Regions from separate parts of the Streptomyces sp. SGAir0957 genome, predicted to be linked through region 1. Evidence: riboswitches for the same ligand, from Rfam matches in the RefSeq annotation. Region 1 holds a riboswitch; each other region holds the start of a gene.

Evidence for each region. Region 1 has a riboswitch for cyclic di-AMP ahead of C1N81_RS20820 (C40 family peptidase). Riboswitches for the same ligand answer to the same signal wherever they lie in the genome.
Region 2: it holds a riboswitch for cyclic di-AMP, as region 1 does, so the genes downstream of both, C1N81_RS37220 (C40 family peptidase) here and C1N81_RS20820 (C40 family peptidase) in region 1, are expected to answer to the same signal.
Region 3: it holds a riboswitch for cyclic di-AMP, as region 1 does, so the genes downstream of both, C1N81_RS25200 (M23 family metallopeptidase) here and C1N81_RS20820 (C40 family peptidase) in region 1, are expected to answer to the same signal.

Annotation. Positions count from the first base shown of each region.
Region 1 is NZ_CP027293.1:3,535,492-3,542,576, forward strand. Features, by position in the region: gene C1N81_RS20810 (M23 family metallopeptidase) at 95-1,492, shown strand; gene pcrA (DNA helicase PcrA) at 1,500-3,992, opposite strand; cyclic di-AMP (ydaO/yuaA leader) riboswitch at 4,179-4,352, shown strand; gene C1N81_RS20820 (C40 family peptidase) at 4,361-5,575, shown strand; gene C1N81_RS20825 (hypothetical protein) at 5,590-5,943, opposite strand; gene C1N81_RS20830 (C40 family peptidase) at 6,244-7,085, shown strand, end outside.
Region 2 is NZ_CP027293.1:7,132,547-7,139,631, reverse strand. Features, by position in the region: gene C1N81_RS37230 (ATP-dependent Clp protease proteolytic subunit) at 1-634, shown strand, start outside; gene C1N81_RS37225 (hypothetical protein) at 643-951, shown strand; cyclic di-AMP (ydaO/yuaA leader) riboswitch at 1,471-1,601, shown strand; gene C1N81_RS37220 (C40 family peptidase) at 1,605-2,078, shown strand; gene C1N81_RS37215 (ATP-binding protein) at 2,192-2,650, opposite strand; gene C1N81_RS37210 (helix-turn-helix domain-containing protein) at 2,936-3,787, shown strand; gene C1N81_RS37205 (DUF397 domain-containing protein) at 3,842-4,075, shown strand; gene C1N81_RS37200 (8-amino-7-oxononanoate synthase) at 4,056-5,228, opposite strand; gene bioB (biotin synthase BioB) at 5,396-6,550, shown strand; gene C1N81_RS37190 (adenosylmethionine--8-amino-7-oxononanoate transaminase) at 6,543-7,085, shown strand, end outside.
Region 3 is NZ_CP027293.1:4,532,121-4,539,205, forward strand. Features, by position in the region: gene C1N81_RS25160 (chaplin) at 76-624, opposite strand; gene C1N81_RS25165 (chaplin) at 713-946, opposite strand; gene C1N81_RS25170 (rodlin) at 1,119-1,529, opposite strand; gene C1N81_RS25175 (rodlin) at 1,738-2,148, shown strand; gene C1N81_RS25180 (rodlin) at 2,310-2,717, shown strand; gene C1N81_RS25185 (hypothetical protein) at 2,786-3,073, opposite strand; tRNA gene C1N81_RS25190 (tRNA-Met) at 3,159-3,232, shown strand; gene C1N81_RS25195 (PP2C family protein-serine/threonine phosphatase) at 3,397-4,497, shown strand; cyclic di-AMP (ydaO/yuaA leader) riboswitch at 4,664-4,823, shown strand; gene C1N81_RS25200 (M23 family metallopeptidase) at 4,835-5,872, shown strand; gene C1N81_RS25205 (aldo/keto reductase) at 5,921-6,874, shown strand; gene C1N81_RS25210 (PrsW family intramembrane metalloprotease) at 6,893-7,085, opposite strand, start outside.

The sequences.
Region 1 (7,085 bases):
GAAACCTGCCGAAGATTGTCCCGCCCTCGTACCGCCGGGTACAGTCGCCGACACTGCTCTGGCAGCCCCTGTTGTCGAGGCGAAAGAGAAGTTGGTGAACGACCGTCATCCGTCGGGGACCGCGCACTACGCGGCGTTCGACGGGCACTCCACGACCAGCTTCGGCGCCGACCCCCTCTTCGGTGACCTTCCGGGCGACACCTCGTACAACGCGGCGTCGTACGACACGGGTTCCCACGAATCGGGTTTCTACAACACGGGCCAGTGGCCGACTTCCTCGTACGACACCTCCGCGTACGCCTACGGCACGAGCGGGTACGAGACGGGCAGCTACGAGACGGGCAGTTACGACACGACCGCCGTCTGGGCGGTGAGCGAGGAGCAGCAGCACACCGGCCAGTGGCCCGCCCAGTCCTACGACACGCAGGCGTACGGCACACCGGTCTACGACATGCGGCCCGACGCCACCCAGACCTTCGAGGCGCCGGTCTTCGGGACGACGGCCTACGACACGGGCGCGTACGACGCCACCGCGTGGAACTCGGCGGAGCCCGATCCCGCCACCGACACCGCGGCCCACGCCTACGTTCCGGACCAGTACAGCCCCGCCGAATACCCTCAGGCGCACGACGAGCCGGAGCCCGTACCCGAGCTCGAACTCGAACCCGACGCTGAGCCGGAGCCGGAGGCCGCGCCCGAGTTCAAGCCCCGCGCGGAGACGCGTGCGGAGGGCCGCGCGGCGACCCGTTCAGCCGCCCGTTCCAGGCGCCGCACCCCCGCGAAACGTTCCGCGCTGCTGACCATCGCGGTGCCGTCGGTGTGCGTGGTCGGGGTCGCCGGGATCGCGGCGGCGTCGGTGGGCGGCGGCGGGGACGACGCCGGGCAGGCACAGGCGATGTCGGCGCCCGACGCGAGCGCGGTGAAACCGTCCGTCGCCAACAACCAGCTGGACACGCAGCTGAAGGATCTCTCCGCGGACGCGGGCGACTTCGCCGACCGGGCGAGCCGCACGCAGGAGCGGATCGATCTGCGGGCGCAGCAGGAGGAGGACCGCAAGAAGGCCGCCGAGGAGGCCGCGCGCAAGGAGGCGGCGCGCCCCAAGTTCGCGCTGCCGGTCGCGCGGCACGGGCTGAGCGCCTACTTCGGGCAGGCGGGCATCAACTGGATGTCCGTGCACAGCGGCATCGACTTCCCCGTCTGGTACGGGACGCCGGTGATGGCGGCGACCGACGGGACCGTGCGCACGCAGTTCAACACGGCGTACGGAAACATGGCGATAGTCACCGCGAAGGACGGTACGGAGACGTGGTACTGCCACCTCTCCTCGTACACCGTGGCGAACGGGCCCGTGAAGGCCGGTGACGTGATCGCGCACTCGGGCAACTCGGGCAACTCCACCGGACCGCACCTGCACTTCGAGGTGCGGCCGAACGGCGGCGCAGCGATCGACCCCCTGCCGTGGCTCCGCAGCCACGGCCTGGACCCGACGTAAGAACCGCTTACAACTTCTCGACCGGCGCGTACCGCAGCAGGAGCCGCTTCGGCTTCGGGTCGCCGAAGTCGATCGTCGCCTCCGCGTTCCCTCCCGAGCCGCCGACGCCGACGACCGTGCCGAGGCCGAACTGGTCGTGGGTGACGCGGTCACCGACGGCCAGGGAGACCACCGGCTTCTCGTTGGCGCGGCGCGTGGCGAACGCCGGGGTCGTACGGGAGCGCGACGAGGACAGTGACGCGGCGATGCCGCCCCCGATGCCCTTCGTGGAGGGCGCCGGGGCGGAGCCGCCCTTGCGCTTCCACTCCAGGTGCGTGTCCGGGATCTCCTCCAGGAAGCGCGAGGGCGGGTTGTACGAGGGCTGGCCCCAGGCACTGCGCATGGAGGAGCGGGTCAGGTACAGCCGCTCCCGCGCGCGCGTGATGCCGACGTAGGCCAGGCGGCGCTCCTCCTCCAGCTCCTTGGTCTGGCCGAGGGAGCGCATGTGCGGGAAGACGCCGTCCTCCATGCCCGTCAGGAAGACGACGGGGAATTCGAGGCCCTTGGCGGTGTGCAGGGTCATCAGGGTGATGACGCCGCTGCCGTCGTCCTCCTCGTCGGGGATCTGGTCGGAGTCGGCGACGAGCGCGACCCGCTCCAGGAAGGCGGAGAGATCGGCACCCCCGGTCTCCCCTTCGGCGCCCTCGCCCTCACCCTCGGTGGCCGCCTGCGCGGCCTCCTGCTCGAATTCCAGGGCGACGGCGGCGAGTTCCTGCAGGTTCTCGATGCGGGTCTCGTCCTGCGGGTCGGTGGAGGACTGCAGCTCGGCGAGGTATCCGGTGCGCTCCAGGACGGCCTCCAGGACGGTGGCCGGTCCGGCGCCGGACTCGACGATGGTCCGCAGGTCCTCCATGAGGGTGTTGAACCGCTTCACGGCGTTGGTCGAGCGGGCCGCCATGCCGTACGCCTCGTCGACGCGGCGCAGCGCCTGCGGGAAGGAGATCTTCTCGCGCTGCGAGAGGGCGTCGATCATGGCTTCGGCGCGGTCGCCGATGCCGCGCTTCGGCACGTTCAGAATGCGGCGCAGGGGGACGGAGTCCTCGGGGTTCGCCAGCACGCGCAGGTAGGCGAGGACGTCCCGGACCTCCTTGCGCTCGTAGAAGCGGACGCCGCCGACGACCTTGTAGGGCAGGCCGACACGGATGAAGATCTCTTCGAAGACACGGGACTGCGCGTTGGTCCGGTAGAAGACGGCGACGTCCCCGGCCTTCGCCTCGCCGGCGTCGGTGAGCCGGTCGATCTCCTCGGCGACGAACTGGGCCTCGTCGTGCTCGGTGTCCGCGACGTAGCCGGTGATCTGGGAGCCCGCGCCCGCGTTGGTCCACAGGTTCTTGGGGCGGCGCGACTCGTTGCGCTCGATCACCGCGTTGGCGGCGCTGAGGATCGTCTGGGTGGAGCGGTAGTTCTGCTCCAGGAGGATCGTCGTCGCGTCCGGGTAGTCCTCCTCGAACTGGAGGATGTTGCGGATCGTGGCGCCGCGGAACGCGTAGATCGACTGGTCGGCGTCGCCGACGACGCACAGCTCGGCGGGGTCGGCGTCCTCCCCCTCCGCCGGCCCGACCAGTTCGCGCACGAGCGCGTACTGCGCGTGGTTGGTGTCCTGGTACTCGTCGACGAGGACGTGGCGGAAGCGGCGCCGGTAGTGCTCGGCGACGTCGGGGAACGCGCGCAGCAGGTTGACCGTGGTCATGATCAGGTCGTCGAAGTCGAGGGCGTTGGCCTCCCTCAGCCGCGACTGGTACATCGCGTACGCCTGGGCGACGGACTTCTCGAACCCGTCGGCGGCGGTCTTGGCGAAGTCTTCCTCGTCGATCAGCTCGTTCTTCAGGTTCGAGATCTTGGCGCTGAAGGACTTCGGCGGGAACTTCTTCGGGTCGAGGTCCAGGTCGCGGCAGACCAGGGCCATGAGCCGCTTGCTGTCGGCGGCGTCGTAGATCGAGAACGACGAGGTGAAGCCGAGCTTCTTCGACTCGCGGCGCAGGATGCGCACGCAGGCGCTGTGGAAGGTGGAGACCCACATCGCGTTCGCCCGCGGGCCCACCAGGGACTCGACGCGCTCCTTCATCTCGCCCGCGGCCTTGTTCGTGAAGGTGATCGCGAGGATCTGGCCGGGGTGCACGCCGCGCTCGCCGAGGAGGTGGGCGATGCGGTGGGTGAGGACGCGGGTCTTGCCGGAACCGGCGCCCGCGACGATGAGCAGGGGCGAGCCGCCGTGCACGACGGCCGCCCGCTGGTTCTCGTTCAGCCCCTCCAGCAGCGCCGCCGCGTCCACGGCCGGGCGCGGCGCGCCGCCCCGGTAGTAGGCGTCCCTGGCCGGGGGTACGTCGAACTTCCCGCCGAACAGGTCGTCCGGGATCGGCTCGGGCTCCGGTCCGTCGTGCTCGCTGTCGGGCGGCGGCGGGGGCCCATCGGTCCGGTTCTGGAGGCCCGCCAGGAAGCTGTCGTCAAAGAGGCTGCTCATCGCCTTACGAGTTTAGGCGGACCCACTGACACGCCGCCCCCTCCTTCAGGACACCGCGCCGCACTGTCGCCAAGGTCACGAAAATGTATCGGGCATATCGAACAACATCCTTCACAGCGGCATCACGAGTTGGCTACGGTGCTGCGCGGGCCGTCCGTCCCCACGACCGCGAGCGCCGCGGCGAGCGGGCTGCCCCCGCCGAGTCCCGTACGCCGTGAGGTAGGGAACCGGGGACCCACCGAACCTGGGGTGAATCGGCCGGGCGGTTCGCTGTCGGCGACAGCGGGCGGCCGGCCGTAGGGCAGCCTTCCGTACGCCCGAACCCGACAGCTAACCCGGTAGGCGGAGCACGGAAGGAGTCGCCTGCCTTGGCGTCGCACCGCAAGCCGCGCACCCGCTCCCGGATGACCGGTGGCCTGCGCACCACCCCCGCGGTCGGGATCACGACCGCCGCCCTCACCTCCGTCGCCCTGCTGTCGCAGACCGCCCAGGCGGCGCCCGCGCCGGCGAAGCCGAGCCTCGAAGAGGTGCGCAAGAAGGTCGACACGCTGTACCGGCAGGCGGAGACCGCCACGCAGAAGTACAACGCGGCCAAGGAGCAGACCGACAGCAAGAAGCGGCAGGTCGACAGGCTCCTCGACGACATCGCGAAGCGCACCGACCAGATGAACACGGCCCGCCAGGAGCTGGGCCGGTTCGCCGCCGAGCAGTACCGGACGGGCGGGATCAGCGACACCGCGACGATGTTCCTCGCGGACGACCCCGAGGACTACTTCGCGCAGGACCGGCTGCTCAGCCGGGCGACGGCGGACCAGAAGAAGGCCGTCGACGCCTACCAGGAGCAGCAGCGGGCGACCGCGGAGAAGCGCACCGAGGCGCAGGAGAACCTGCGTCAGCTCACCTCCTCGCAGACCGAGCTGCGGACGTCGAAGCAGAGCGTGCAGTCGAAGCTGTCCGACGCCCGTGAGCTGCTGTCGAAGCTGACCGCGGAGGAGAAGCGGCGGCTCGCCGCGATCGAGAAGAAGAAGGAGGAGGCGGCCCGCAAGAAGGCCGCCGAGCTGGCGGCGAAGCAGAAGGCGGAGGAGGAGCAAAAGCGGAAGGCGGCGGCGGAGGCGGCGGCCCAGGAGCAGGCGGATTCGGGCGCCGGTTCAGGCTCGGGCAGCACCGGGTCGACGGGGTCCGGCTCGTCCGGCAGCGCCTCCGGTAGCGCCTCGTCCGGTTACGCGGCGAAGGCGGCGCAGGCGCTCGCGTTCGCCAAGGCCCAGGAGGGCAAGCCGTACGTGTGGGGCGCGACGGGGCCGGGCTCGTACGACTGCTCGGGCCTCACGCAGGCGGCGTGGAAGGCCGCGGGCATCTCGCTGCCGCGCACGACCTGGGACCAGGTGGAGGCCGGCACGACGGTCCCGCTCTCCGACATCCAACCCGGTGACCTGGTCTTCTTCTACGACGACATCAGCCACGTCGGCCTCTACCTCGGCGACGGGATGATGATCCACGCGCCGAAGCCGGGCGCGTACGTCCGCGAGGAGTCGATCTACTACGACGGGACGTCCTCGATCCACAGCGTGGTGCGGCCCGCCTGACGACGAGCGGGTGCTCAGGTCCAGAGCACCGCGATGAAGATGTTGGCGAGGGTGAGGGCGCCGACGGCCGCGAACAGGCCCTTCTCCGCCTTCTCCTCGTCACGCTTCACATAGACGATGCCGAGGATGACGATCAGGACCGCCAGCTTCACGCCGATCTTGATGTTGTTGACGGTGTGGTCGTCGGCCTGGTTGAGGCCGACCAGGGCGACACCGGTCACCAGCATGGTCAGCGCGCCATGCAGCATCGCCTTGTTGAATCGGGCCTCGCCCCGGCCCAGCGCCGACATCTGCGTGAGGAAACCGCCGAGCAGCGCGGCGATGCCGATGATGTGCAGGCCGACGAAGAAATGGATGAGTACGTCCATGGTTGCGGAGCCTAATGGGGCGTCTGTCGTGCGCTGACAGCGGGCGGCGTCGGACAGCGGGCTGTCACTCCGCGCCACCGCCCGTAAACAAGGGGTCAGTTGCGAACAATGCGCGGCCGACCCGTTACGCCGAGGTTTAGCGTCCTTGCTCAGGTGACCGGCTCCCCACCGCCGCCCGGGCCAGGGGCGGCAGCCGGACACCACCGCCGAGAAAGGTCCGGCGGCGGCCAGCTCCCCCTGTGCGGGCCGCCGCCGGACGTGCGACGAGGCGGCAGTACGACCGGAAGGACGTGGCACTTCGTGCCGGCAGCGCATCGCAAGCCCCGCCAGCGTGTCCTCGGTGGCAGCACGGTCCGCACCGCGGCCACCTTCGCCCTCGCCTCCGCGGCGTCCGTCACCGCCCTCGACGGCGGCGCGGCGCACGCCGAGCCGGACCTCACCCCCGCTCAGGTGAAGGCGAAGGTCGACCGGCTGTACCAGGAGGCGGAGGTCGCCACCGAGAAGTACAACGGCGCGAAGGAGAAGGCCGGGCAGGCCCGTCAGCGGGTGGACGCCTTGCAGGACGAGGCGTCCCGCAGGACCGAGTCCCTGAACTCCCGGCGCGAGCGGCTCGGCGCGGTCGCGGCGGCGCAGTACCGCTCGGGCGGCGTCGACCCGTCCGTCCAGCTCCTCCTCTCCTCCGCCCCCGACCGCTACCTCGACCGGGCGGCGCTCGCGGACCGTGTCGGCACGCGGCAGGCGGCCACGCTCGCGGGGGTCCGCAAGGAGCTGCGGGAGATCGACCAGCTGCGCGCGCAGGCCGACGGGTCGCTCGCGGAACTGCGCGCCAAGCAGGCCGAGCTGAAGAAGCAGAAGAAGACGGTGACGGGGAAGCTGGCGGAGGCGCGCGCGCTGCTCGACCGGCTGACACCGGCGGCCCGGGCGACGGCGACGGGCGCCGCAGACCGGGCCTCACGCTCCACGACCCGGGGTGGCGCGATCACGGCCGAGGCGCCGAACTCCCGCGCCGCCGCGGCGATCTCGTTCGCGCGGGGTGCGCTCGGCAGCCCGTACGTCTGGGGCGCCACCGGCCCGAACGCGTTCGACTGCTCGGGGCTCACGCAGGCCGCCTACCGCGCGGCGGGGGTGTCCCTGCCGCGCAC
Region 2 (7,085 bases), 3.6 Mb from region 1:
GACCCGTCCGTCCGGCCGCCATGTCCTGCCCGAGTTCACGGAGCGCACCACGTCGGGACAGCGCACGCTCGACCCGTACGCGAAGCTGCTCGAGGAGCGCATCGTGTTTCTCGGGACACCCGTAGACGACACGTCGGCCAACGACGTGATGGCCCAGTTCATGCACCTTGAGTACGCGGCGCCCGACCGGGACATCTCGCTGTACATCAACTCCCCCGGCGGCTCGTTCAGCGCGATGACGGCGGTCTACGACACGATGCGGTACGTCAGTTGCGAGGTGGAGACGGTGTGCCTCGGGCAGGCGGCGTCCGTCGCCGCCGTACTGCTCGCGGCCGGGACGCCGGGCAAGCGGTCGATGCTGCCGGGAGCACGCCTGGTGCTCGACCAGCCCGCGCTCCCCGAGCCGGCGCAGGGCCAGCCCTCCGATCTGGAGATCCAGGCCCGCGAGATGGTCCGGACGCGCGAACGGCTGGAGGAGTTGCTCGCGCGCCACACCGGGCAGGAGAAGGAGCGGATCAGCCGGGACATCGAGCGGGACACCGTGCTCGACGCGCGGCAGGCGGTGGAGTACGGCCTGGTGGACCGGGTCGTACAAGGCCGCAAGGGTGCGCCCGGCGCTCCGGCCGGGCGGTGACGCGCCGTATGTATCCGCCCGAACTTCCGCCGCTGCCCGCGCTGACCCGCGCCGAGTGCGCGCTCGTCGACAGCTATCTGGCGGTGGTCGACCTGCTCGCGCGCGTCAATCCGGCGCGCGGCGAGGACACGTACCGGGGGCTGCGTGCGGCGCAGGCGCTGGTGAGCCGCGCGACGGAGCTGCGCGACGCGCTGGAACTGATGCACCGGCGGGGTGAGAGCGAGGTGCACGCCGCAACCCTGGAGCGGGCTCTGCGCGTCCTCGACGGGGAGAGGCGCACCCGGCGCGTCACTTTGCCGCCGGAAACAGTCGCCTGAGGCCGCTCGCGGTCGGCGGGAGGTCGCTTGAGGTCGGCGGGCGGTCGCTGACGGTCGACCGAAGGTCAGATGCGATCGACCAGAGGCCGTTCACGGCCAACCTCGCCCGGTTACGGTCACCTTCGGTCACTTCCGACACGAACCGTCTGCGTCAGGGCCGAAACGGTCCAGATGGTGGACCGCCGAACAGCCTAGATATGCGTACGTCGACGAGGCGGCCCGAGTTGCGCTCCGGTGGTACGCGAACTCCGGAATCCGGCCTTCCGTGCCTGGTGCGCGCGTGGTCGAGGGTCGCTGCCGGGACTCGAAAGGCGCAGTGTCCACCTGAACGGGTCAAGCGTGAGGAGCCTCACTTACCGCCGGTTCAACTCGGATTCCACCCCACATGTGCGTGAAGATCCCTTCGACGACAAGCCCCCGCCGCCGCGGCGGGGCGGTCCGCGCGGACGCCGAGTCCTGCCGCCGCGCGGATGCCAGGTCGACAGAAGTGCATCGGCAGGAGTGGAGGACCCAGGCACGACGGGCCACCGGCCCACCTTGACGAAGGTGGTGTCCGATCGGCCCTTGGGGTGAAGCCGCGCACGCGGCCGGGCATCTTCGCCTGCCCGAACCCGACAGGTCATCCTTCACAGGCGGCAGACGAAGGGTTGCGCATGACTGCGCTCAATCGTGTTCCGTCGCTGCTGACCCGGGCCGGCACCGCGTCGGCCCTCACGTTGGCGGTCGCGGGTGCGGGGCTGATGGTCCCCGGCACCGCGTCCGAGGCATCGGCGGCCACGGCCTCGACCAAGGCTCTGAAGGTCGCGGCCTCCAAGAAGGGTGCGCCGTACAAGTGGGGGGCGTCGGGCCCGCACCGGTTCGACTGCTCGGGGCTCACGCTCTACTCGTTCAAGCGGGCGGGCAAGAAGCTGCCCCGCACCGCGGGCCAGCAGTACAACAAGACCCGCCATGTCTCCGCGTCCCACCGCAAGACAGGTGACCTGGTCTTCTTCCACTCGGGCCGGAGCGTCTACCACGTCGGCATCTATGCCGGGAAGGGACGCATCTGGCACTCGCCGAAGACCGGTGACGTGGTGCGGCTCCAGAAGATCTGGACGAAGAGCGTCTGGTACGGCCGGGTGCGCTGAGCGCGCTCAGAAGTGACAGTCGTGGGGGCGGGCCAGGCGCCGGGCACGTCCCCACGCGGACGCACAGGGATGACCGGGACGCGGACGCACAGGGGTGACCGGCCGCGCCGCGTTCAGCACGCGGTGCTGGGGCGGGACGCGCTGCCCTTGAGCCCGGTGATCCACGGCAGGGAGATCCACACGGTCTTGCCGCCCTCCGCCGTGGGCGCGACCGACAGGCGGCCTCCGCACTCCGCGGTGAGGCTGCGGACGATCACCATGCCGCGCCCGTTGTCCTGCGCGACGGCGGCGGGCAGGCGTTTGGGGTAGCGCGGGTGGCTGTCGGTGACGCCGATCCGCAGCTGCTCGTCGCGTTCGAGCTCCACGTCGATGGTGAACGTGGGCGACTGGCCCAGCGTGTGCTGCACGGCGTTGGTCGCAAGCTCCGAGACGATCAGGCGCACCGTGTCGGCCGCGTCGGTGTCCCCCGGCAGGCCCCATTCCGCGAGCACGGTACTCACGTACCGGCGGGCAGCGGAGACCGAGGCGGCAGTGCTCGGCAGCGTGACGGATGCTTCCTGGTGGTCTGCCATGGCGACGTCGTCCCTTTCCCACCGGGGCCGCGCCTGCGACTCTGGCGGTGCGCTGGCGTGCGGCCTCCGACTTCTGCTTCGCGCCAGAGTGCCACTTGGATGCCCTTCGGTGTTGTCGATCCCCCAAGATATGCATATATCTGTCGCTCGATGCGGTGAACTCTGCGACGGTAGACCGTATTTGGGCGCGCGCACACCGGTTCCTCTACCGTCTGCTCAAAGGCCGTGTTGATCGGGCCGGGAAGGAGCCCGGTGACGCGGCCCGTAGAGCGTTGAGGAGTCGGCATGAAGTACGGTCCCGCGGTGCGTCGTCGCAAACTCGGGTCGGAGCTACGCGCGTTACGAGTCCAGGCCGGGTTGACGAGCGGCCAGGCGGCCCGTCTCGTCGGCTGGCACCAGTCGAAGGTGAGCCGGATCGAGACAGGCCGCAGCGGCGTGAAGGCGTCGGACGTGCTGCGGTTGCTCGACGCGTTCGAGACAGCCGACGCGCACCAGCGTGACCTCGTCGTGGCGCTGGCCGGTGCGGAGGATGCGGGCGGTCATCACTGGTGGCAGGCGTATCGGGGGCTGCTGCCGCCGTCGTACCGCGATTTCATCAGTCTGGAGTCGCAGGCGTGCCGGATACGGACGCTGGAGACCAGCGTGGTGCCGGGTCTGTTGCAGACACCTGCGTATGCGCGCGCGGTCACACGTTCGGTGCTGCCCGACATGCCCGACTCACATATCGAGGCGCTGGTCGAGGTGCGGCTCGCGCGCCAGGAGGTGCTGCGGACGCAGTCTCCGTTGCAGTTGAGCGCGGTGCTCGACGAAGGGGTGTTGCGCCGCGAAGTGGGCGGAGCGGGGATTCTGCGCCGACAGGTGGCACACCTGGCCGAGGCGGCACAGATGGAACATGTCCGGATTCAGGTGCTGCCTTTCTCCGCGGGTGGCCACATCGGCCTCACCGGCCCTTTCGTTGTGTTTTCATTTCCGAACACTTCTGATCTGGATGTGGTTGTTCTCGACCATTTGACGAGTAGCCTCTACCTCGAACGGAAAGAAGACCTCAAGGCGTACACCGACGCCTTCGACGCTCTTCTCCTCCGTGCCATGTCACCCGAGGACTCGTTGGAATTCATCGCAAAGATCGCCGGATAACGAGGACGAGGACGCCGACACCTCGCCCCCGCCCGGCACTGCGAAGGGGGCACCATGAATGCACTGCCTCGGCATGTTCCTTCCGTTCCCTCAAGCTCGTCGCTGAGCGGCGCGCGGTGGCGGCGCAGCAGCCGCAGCACCGGCGCCAACAACTGCGTCGAGACAGCCCCCCTGACCTCGGGGCACACGGCCGGACTCGTGGGTGTCCGCGACTCCAAGAACACCGCGGGACCCGCGCTCGTGTTCACCCCCTCCGCATGGGAGGGGTTCATCGACTCCTTACGGTGAACGCGCCGATCGGAGCCGTGCGGCTGATCACCCGTACCGCCTCGCCGAGTTGTTCGTCGGTGAGGTCGGCGCGGGCGGTCAGCCGCAGCCGTGAGATGCCGTCGGGCACGGACGGCGGGCGGAAACACCCGACCGAGAGCCCGGCCGCACGACACTCCGCGGCCCAGCGCACCGCCTCGTCCGGTGACGGAGCACACACCGAGACGACCGCGGCGTCCGGCCGCACGGCCGACAGACCCTCGGCGGTGAGCAGGTGGTGCAAGGTGCCCGCGACCTCGCGCGCCCGGTCCGCGCGGCGCGGTTCGCGGCGCAGCAGACGCAGGGCGGCCAGCGCCGCCCCGGCCGCCGCGGGGGCGAGACCGGTGTCGAAGATGAACGTACGTGCCGCGTTGACGAGATGCTCGATGACGTGTGCCGGGCCGAGGACCGCGCCGCCCTGACTGCCGAACGACTTGGAGAGGGTGACGGTGGCGACCGTGTCCGGGGCGCCCGCGAGGCCCGCGGCGTGCGGGGCGCCGCGACCGCCGGGCCCGAGCACGCCCAGACCGTGCGCGTCGTCGACGAGCAGACCCGCCCCGAACTCCCGGCACGGTGACGCCAGTTCGGCCAGCGGAGCCCGGTCCCCGTCGACGGAGAACACGGTGTCCGAGACGACGACGGCCGGTCCTTCGTGGGCGGCGAGGGCCTTGCGGACGGCGGCCGGGTCGGCGTGCGGGACGACCTGGGTGGTGGCGCGGGCCAGCCGGCAGCCGTCGATGAGCGAGGCGTGGTTCGCGGCGTCGGACACGATCAGCGCGCCGTGCGGGGCGAGCGCGGTGACGGCGGCGAGGTTCGCCGCGTAGCCGGACGACAGGACGAGCGCGGCCTCGAAACCGCAGAACTCGGCCAATTCGCGCTCCAGTTCGCAGTGCAGCTCGGTGGTGCCGGTGACCAGGCGGGAACCGGTCGCGCCGCCTCCCCAGCGGCGCGCGGCCCCGGCCGCGCCCTCGACGACCTCGGGGTGGCGGGCCAGGCCCAGGTAGTCGTTGCTCGCCAGGTCGAGGAGCGGGGAGTCGGCCGGGCGCGCGCGCACCGTACGGACGAGCCCGGCGGTTTCACGGGCGCGGCGCTGCGCGTCGAGCCAGCCGAACGCCCGCGTGGAGGTGGTGGCCATGACTCCCTCTGGTGATAGACGCTGTAGTAGATGCTTTTGTAGGTAATGCACAGACCCTAGTCGCCTCGCCACCGGGTCACGGTGTGGTAATACCCACACCTCGAACGCAGTCCTTTGTACGAAGTCTCCTTTCGCCGGGGTGCTTCGATAGGCAAGGATCAGGCGCCATGGACCTGCTGAACACGCTGGTGGACAAGGGGCTGCGGCGCGAGTCGCCGAGCCGTGAAGAGGCGCTCGCCGTACTGGCGACGTCGGACGACGACCTGCTCGACGTGGTGGCGGCGGCCGGAAAGGTGCGCCGTACGTGGTTCGGGCGCCGGGTCAAGCTGAACTACCTCGTCAACCTCAAGTCGGGGCTGTGTCCCGAGGACTGCTCGTACTGCTCGCAGCGGCTCGGGTCGAAGGCGGAGATCCTCAAGTACACATGGCTGAAGCCGGACGAGGCGTCCAGGGCGGCCGCCGCCGGGGTCGCGGGCGGCGCCAAGCGGGTGTGCCTGGTGGCGAGCGGGCGCGGCCCGACGGACAAGGACGTGGAGCGGGTCGCGCGGACCATCGACGCGATCAAGTCCGACAACGAGGACGTCGAGGTGTGTGCCTGCCTGGGGCTGCTCTCCGACGGGCAGGCGGAGCGACTGCGCGGGGCGGGCGCGGACGCGTACAACCACAACCTGAACACGTCCGAGGCCACCTATGGGGACATCACGACGACGCACACGTATGCGGACCGGGTCGACACCGTGCGGAAGGCGCACGAGGCCGGTCTGTCGGCGTGCTCCGGGCTGATCGCCGGGATGGGCGAGAGCGACGAGGACCTGGTCGACGTCGTGTTCGGGCTGCGCGCGCTCGACCCGGACTCGGTGCCGGTGAACTTCCTGATCCCCTTCGAGGGGACGCCGCTGGCCAAGGAGTGGAACCTCACGCCGCAGCGCTGCCTGCGGATCCTCGCCATGGTCCGCTTCGTCTGCCCGGACGTGGAGGTGCGGATCGCGGGCGGGCGCGAGGTCCATCTGCGCTCGATGCAGCCGCTCGCGCTGCACATCGCCAACTCCATCTTCCTCGGCGACTACCTGACCAGCGAGGGGCAGGCGGGCAAGGCAGACCTGGAGATGATCGCGGACGCCGGGTTCGAGGTGGAGGGCGCCGGTGAGGTGACGCTGCCCGAGCACCGGGCGGGCGGCTGCGGTTCCGTGTGCGCCGGTGACAGTGGCGAGGTGGCCGCGGAAGTGCCTGCGGAGGTGCCTGCGGAGGTGCCTGCGGCGCGGACCGATCTGGTGGCCGTACGGCGACGGGGCGCGGGGACGGATGTCGCACCGAATGCCTGACGCACGTGTGACCGAGTTGCTCGCGCTCGACCGGCAGCATGTGTGGCATCCGTACGGACCCATGCCGGGTCGGCAGGAGCCCCTGGTCGTGGAGTCCGCGGCCGGGGTGCGGCTGCGGGTCGCCGGGCACGGGGAGCTGGTCGACGGCATGTCGTCGTGGTGGTCGGCGATCCACGGCTACCGCCACCCCGTGCTCGACGAGGCGGCGCGCGGGCAGTTGGAGCGCATGAGCCATGTCATGTTCGGCGGGCTCACGCACGAGCCCGCCGTGCGGCTCGCGCGGCGGCTCGTCGACATCACCCCGGACGGCCTGGAACACGTGTTTCTGGCCGACTCGGGCTCGGTGTCGGTCGAGGTCGCCCTCAAGATGTGTCTGCAGTATTGGCGTTCGCTCGGCCGGCCCGAGAAACACCGCCTCCTGACATGGCGCGGCGGGTATCACGGCGACACCTGGCAGCCGATGTCCGTGTGTGACCCCGAGGGCGGGATGCACGGGCTGTGGGCCGGGGTGCTGCCGGAGCAGGTGTTCGCCGAC
Region 3 (7,085 bases), 1.0 Mb from region 1:
GTTGGTAGGCAGCCTTCACCGCGGCCTGCTCTGTGGGCCGGGAAGAGCGCCGAGGCTGCTCTTCCCGGCCCGGCCTCACCGGCGCAGCGCGCCCGTCCTGCTCCTGCGGTACAGGACCGCTCCGCCGAGCACGAGCCCGGCGCCGGCCGCCGCGGCGAGCGGCAGGTTCTCCTCCGCCCCCGACTCGGCGAGCCGCATCCCGTCCGTCTGCGCGCGCACCGCCGTCTCCGGCGCTTCCTCGCGTAGGTGTTCGGCGGCCGGAACCGACCGCGGCTCGGAGGGCGGCGCGCCCGGAGCCTCCTGCGGCTCACGGGGCGGCTCGTCCGGCCGCTGCTGTTCCTGTTCCTGCTCCTGCCGGGGAGGGGAGGGCGGACTCGGCGTCGCCCCGTTCCCGCACGCGTCACCCGTCGCCGGGTTCAGCCCGCCCACCGCGTCGACAGAGTTGCCGCACGCGTTGGCACCGATGGTGATGGGAATCTGCACCGAGTTGCCCGACAGCACACCGGGAGAACCGCTCGCTTTTCCCTGATCGCCCGACAGGGCGATGGCGCCCGTCGCCGGTACGGCCAGAATTCCGGTCGCCGCGACGACCGTCACGGCCCCGATTCTCAGTGCCTGCCTCACTGTTCTTCCTTCCCGCTTCAATTCGAAGCCGACCCCGGTGCCGGAAGGCACCGGGGTCGGCTGGGAGACACACCGCGTAATACGCGCGTCAGTCGTTGGCGCAGGGGTTGCCGAAAGCGGGGTTCAGCAGACCGATGACGTCGACGGTGTTGCCGCAGATGTTGACCGGGATGTGGATGGGGGCCTGCACGTTGTTGCCCGAGAGCACACCCGGGGAGTTCACGGCCGCACCCTGCGCACCGGCGTCGGCGAACGCCGGGGACGCGATACCGAAGGCCATCACGGCACCGGCCGCGATCGTGACGCTCTTCTTGAGAGACATGCTTTTCTCCTTTTTACCGAGGAAAATTCTTGGGACTCCGCAGATCAAACGAGCCGGCACCGGCTGAGGAAACTGTGCCGACCGGGCGACGAAGCGGAACGGCGCCCGGTAAAAAGGCCCGGACCGCCCGCGGTCGAACGACGCGGTCGGTCCGGGCCGGGTGCGCAGCGGATCAGCTGTTCTGCGTACCGTTGGAGGAGAGGACCGGGATGTCGTCCAGGATGTGCGACAGCGGCTCGTCGCCCTTCGCCTGCGTCGAGTTCTCGACACACTGCTGGTTCTGCGGGGCGGACAGGATCGGGATGTCCTGGATGCCGACGTTGACCAGACCCACGATGTTCTGGATGTTCGCCTTGACCGGCAGGCCGACACAGGGCTTGTTCAGCGAACCCTGGACCAGGCTGAGCTGCGGGCTCATGTCGCCGTCGGTCGAGGAGTTGCCGAATGCCTGCTGGGCGCCGTTACCGCTGGCCGAGGTGGTGCCGTTGTCGTCGCCGTTCGCGAGCGCCGAGGGCGCGGCCGCGACGGAGATGCCGACTACGGACACGGCGACTGCGGCTGCAGCCATTGCCTTCTTGAGCATTATTTCTGTTCCTTTTCTGACAGGCACCGGTTACTGCGAAAGGAACAACTCCCCGGGAACGCGATGGTTCCGCAGGTTCACCCGTTGTGCCGAGAGTCTGATTATCCGCACGGTGCGTCGCCCCCCGTCCGAGTGAATTCGGGCAACCAAACCGGGTCGCGTGTAGTTGATACGGATGCTCTCGGAAACAACTGAAGGGGAATCTCTCATGATGAAGAAGGTTGTGGCGGCTGCCGCCGTCACCGCGTCTCTCGTCGGCATCTCCGCGGCGGCGGCACCCCAGGCGCTGGCGAACGGGGACGACAGCCCGACGACCTCGTTCAGCGGCAACAACGCGTCGCAGGCGTTCGGCAATTCGGCCACGTACGGCAACATGAGCCCGCAGATGGCGCTCATCCAGGGTTCCCTGAACAAGCCCTGCATCGGTCTGCCCGCCAAGGCGAACATCCAGAACATCGTGGGCCTCGTCAACGTCGGCATCCAGGACATCCCGATCCTGTCCGCCCCGCAGAACCAGCAGTGTGTCGAGAACTCGACGCAGGCGAAGGGCGACGAGCCGCTGTCGCACATCCTGGACGACATCCCGGTCCTCTCCTCCAACGGTACGCAGAACAGCTGATCCGTACGCCGTACGCGTTGGGCCGCCGGAATCGGCGGCCCAACTTTGTTTTACCGCGCGGCCGACTAACCCGAATGGGTCAGGCTTCGCAACCGTAGTAATTCTGACCAGTTGTCTAACCGTGACTCCGTCAACGGAGTTCGGTCATGAAGGGAATTCACATGAAGAAGCTGTGGGCAGCCGCGACGATCGCCGCCTCCATCGCCGGCCTGTCGGCGGTGGCCGCTCCCCAGGCTCTGGCCAGCGGTGACGACAGCGGCACCAACTCCGCCAGCGGCAACGGGGCTCAGGACGCGTTCGGCAACTCCTCCGCCGACGGTGACCAGAGCCCGCAGCTCACCCTGGTCCAGGGCACGCTGAACAAGCTCTGCGTCGGTCTGCCGGTCAAGGCGAACGTCCAGAACATCGTGGGTCTGGTCAACGTCGGCGTCCAGGACATCCCGATCCTGTCGGCCCCGCAGAACCAGCAGTGCGCGGAGAACGCCACGCAGGCCAAGGAGGACGAGCCGCTGTCGCACGTCCTCGACGACATCTCGGCGCTCTCGGCCAACGGCTCGGGCAACAGCTGACACACCAGAGGGGCAGCTGCCGAGTGCAGCTGCCCCTCTCGTATGTCCGGATGCTCCTTGGGGAGCCGCTACGCCCCGAGCAGGCCGGTGACCGGCGCCACCAGGTCCGTCAGCTGGTGCAGCTCGCTCAGCTTGTTCAGCTGGTTGAGGCCCTGGAGCTGCTCGGCGGTGCGGGGCACCTCGTCGCGGTGCGCGGCCGGGATGGCCATGGTGGTGACCGCGTCCAGGGTGGCGGTCGGGGAGATCATGTTGCCCGCCGCGTTGGGCGTGGTGTCGGCCTGCGCCGCCGGGGCCACGATCGCGGTGGCGCCGACAGCGAGCAGGACAGCGGTGAGGGCTCGTCGAGTTGAGGTCATGTCCTCTTAACGCCACTCGGGAGGCGCCGGACACGGGCGCGATTGGCATTCGTCGTCCCTGATGGCGTAGTGTTGGGTTCACCGACGCGGGGTGGAGCAGCTCGGTAGCTCGCTGGGCTCATAACCCAGAGGTCGCAGGTTCAAATCCTGTCCCCGCTACTGAAGGCCGAGGCCGGAATCTTCCGAGATTCCGGCCTCGTTCCGTTTCCCGGCCCGTGCCCGCCCTGACCCGTACGGAGCAGTACCGCTCGCCCCCCGGCCCCCTCCCCGGGAACCCTTTGGTGAGACGCCGGACAGCGGGCGCGGACGGCAGGAGACGAGTGGTGGGGCAGCGAGGAGGGCGGCACAGGTATCCGGCGGACGCCCCCGGCACGCCCGTCTTCCTGCGGATCCTGCCCCTGCTGCTGATCATCGGCGGCGCGGTCTACGAGTACTGCACGCCGTCCGGGTTCGCCGGCTCGCCCCTCTTCAGCGCGGCGCCGCTGGTCGCCGCGCCGTTCTTCTCGCTGGGCAGCACGGTCGCGGCCGGGGTCGCCTCGATCGGCGCCATCGTCGCCGTCCACCTCAGATACGCGTCGTTCCACAGCGGCGTGTGGACCGAGATGGCGACCGTCGCCACCGTGTGCGTCCTGGCCTGCTTCCTGAACCGGATCAAGCACCGCAGCGACGAGGAGCTGGCGTCCGCGCGGCAGATCGCGGCGGCGGCCCAGTTCGCGGTGCTGCCGCGCCCGGCCGGGCGGATCGGGGGCCTCGCGATCGCGGCGCGGTACGAGGCGGCGCAGGCCGACGCGTTCATCGGCGGCGATCTGTACGCCGTGCAGGACACCCCGCACGGCGTGCGGATAGTCGTGGGCGACGTACGCGGCAAGGGCATGGGCGCGGTCGCCGCCGTCGCCGTCGTCATCGGGGCGTTCCGGGAGGCCGCCGAGCAGGAGGACAGCCTGGAGGCGGTCGCCCAGCGCCTGGAGCGGGCGCTGGCCCGGGAGGGGTCGCGGCGGCGCGGCATCGACGACTTCGAGGGGTTCACCACCGCCGTGCTCGCCGAGATCCCGCACGGCGGCGACCTGCTGCGCATCCTCAACCGCGGCCACCCAGAGCCGGTCGTGCTGCACGGCGACGGCACGGTCCGGGTGGTCAGCCCCGCCGAGGCGGCGCTCCCGCTCGGCCTCGGCGAGCTGGGCTCCTGGCCGGACCGGGCGACCGAGGCGGAGTTCCCGCCCGCGGCGACGCTGCTGCTCTACACGGACGGGCTCTCCGAGGCGCGCGACGCGAAGGGCGTCTTCTACGACCCGGCGGCGAGGCTCGCCGGGCGCGTCTTCCCCGGCCCCGACGAGCTTCTCGCGACGCTCGCCGAGGAGGTGCGGCTGCACACCGGGGGAGGGGCCAGCGACGACATGGCGCTGCTCGCCGTCCGCCGTCCTTGATCGACATAACCGGTGGTGACCGAACGGCGTCGCTCCGCATAACAATTGACACTCCATCAGAAATTGTGAGGTTTAACGGGGCAGGAACGGCTTGGAATTACCGTCCGCTGTCTATTAACGTTCGATAACGCAGCACGGTCGTCCCAGCCGTCACCAGCGACGGCTCCGTGCGCACGCGCCTAATCCCGCAAGGGAGCCGGGGAACCACCAACTTGGGGTGAATCAGGCATCGTTCCGACGCTTTCCAGGCGCCGGGACCGTGCTCGTAGGAGACCTTCCTGCTCCGAACCCGTCAGCTAACCCGGTAGGCGAGAAGGAAGGAAAGGAGAGCGCCCCCGTGGCGTCCAACCGTCCTGCCCCCGAACTCTCCGGGTACCCCGCCCCGCCGGCCGACGGCGACTACGCCGGCGCCCCGCGCACGAGCTTCGAGGAGTGGAACCCCACCGAGGAGTCCGTCCGCCCCGTCCGCGGCAAGCACCGCGTGGCCCGCCAGCGCGGCGGCCTCGCGCGCAGCTCCACGGTCCTCGGCGTCGGCGTGATCGCCGCCGTCGGCGCGGGCGGCATCGCCACCGCGCAGGGCGGCAAGCCCGCCGTCCAGATATCCATGCCCGACCTCTCGGCGGTCAAGGACTCCCTGCCGGACGCCTCGTCGCTGCCCGGCGTCAGCGCGCTCATGGCCGACGACTCCGCGCCCGCCACCGCCGAGGCCGCCCCGCTCACCGCGATGAGCGGCGGGCAGTCGGACGCCGGTGAGGCGCTGCGCGCCCGCATCATGCAGCAGGCCGAGACGCAGCAGGACGCCGCCGACGCCAAGGCGCAGGCCGCCGCCGAGGAGGCCGCCGCGACGAAGGCCGCCGAGGAAGCCGCCGCGAAGCGGGAGAAGGCCGAGGCCAAGGCCGCCGCCGAGAAGAAGAGGGCGGCGGAGGAGGCCAAGAAGAAGGCCGAGGCCGAGCGCCTCGCCAAGCTGGCCAAGAGCTACAAGCTCCCCGTCGCCTCCTACACGCTCACCGGCACCTTCGGACAGCCCGGATCGCTCTGGTCCTCCGGCTACCACACGGGCCTGGACTTCGCCGCCCCGACCGGGACGCCGATCTACGCCATCCACGGCGGCACCATCACCGAGGCCGGCTGGGCGGGCGCGTACGGCTACCGCACGGTCCTCACCCTCGACGACGGCACCGAGCTGTGGTTCTGCCACCAGTCGTCGCTCAATGTCAGCGTCGGCCAGAAGGTCTCCACCGGGGACGTCATCGGCCGCGTCGGCGCCACCGGCAATGTCACCGGCGACCACCTCCACCTGGAGGTCCACCCCGGCGGGGACGCGACCGGCATCGACCCGGCGGCGTGGCTGCGCGGCAAGGGCTTGGCACTCTGATGGCCACGTGACGGAACACTCGCTTCCGCGGGGGCGTTGAATGAAGGCATGACTTCTTCCTCCCCCCTGCGCAAGCTCGGCTCCTCCGACCTGGAGATCTTCCCCCTCGCCCTCGGCGGCAACGTGTTCGGCTGGACCGCCGACGAGGCCACGTCCTTCGACGTGCTCGACGCCTACACCGCCGGCGGCGGCAACTTCATCGACACCGCCGACTCGTACTCGGCCTGGATCGAGGGCAACCACGGCGGTGAGTCGGAGACGATCATCGGCAAGTGGCTCAAGGCGCGCGGCAACCGCGACGACGTCGTCGTCGCCACCAAGGTCGGCAGGCACCCCGACTTCATGGGCCTGCGCGGCAGCAACATCAAGGCCGCCGCCGACGCCTCCCTCGGCCGCCTCGGCACCGACTACATCGACCTGTACTACACGCACTTCGACGACGAGACCGTCCCCGTCGAGGAGATCATCGGCGCGCTCGACGAGCTGGTGAAGGCCGGCAAGGTGCGCGACATCGCCGTCTCCAACATCTCGACCGACCGCCTCCAGGAGTCCCTCGACTTCTCCGACCGCGAGGGCGTCGCCCGCTACGTCGCCATCCAGCCGCACTACAACCTCGTCTCCCGCGACACCTACGAGGGCCGCCGCCAGGACATCGCCTCCCGCGCGGGGCTCGCCGCCGTCCCGTACTACGCCCTCGCCTCCGGCTTCCTGACCGGCAAGTACCGGCCCGGCGTCCGCGTGGACAGCCAGCGCGCGGGCGGTGCGGCCAAGCACCTGGAGACCGAGCGCGGCCAGAAGGTCCTCGCCGCCCTCGACGAGATCGCCCAGGCGCACGGCGCCGAGATCGCCACCGTCGCCCTCGCCTGGCTCGCCGCGCAGCCCACCGTGACCGCGCCGATCGCGTCCGCGCGCACGGTGGAGCAGCTGCCCGCACTGCTCGCGGTGGCGGACCTGACCCTGACGGACGAAGAGGTCACCCGCCTCACGGACGCCTCCGCCTGAGCCTGCGCTCCGGACCGGTCAGTAGCGGTACGGGTGGTACGCGGTGCCGGGCGCCATCGGCGCCGCGTACATCGGCGGACGCCACATGGGGGCGGCGACCTGGGACGCGTACGCCAGTGCGGCGCGCGCGTAGGGGCGCCGCTCCCACAGCTTGTCGAGCAGCGCCCGCTCCCGTACGACGAAGTCGGCGCCGGCCCCGCCCTTGCGGCCC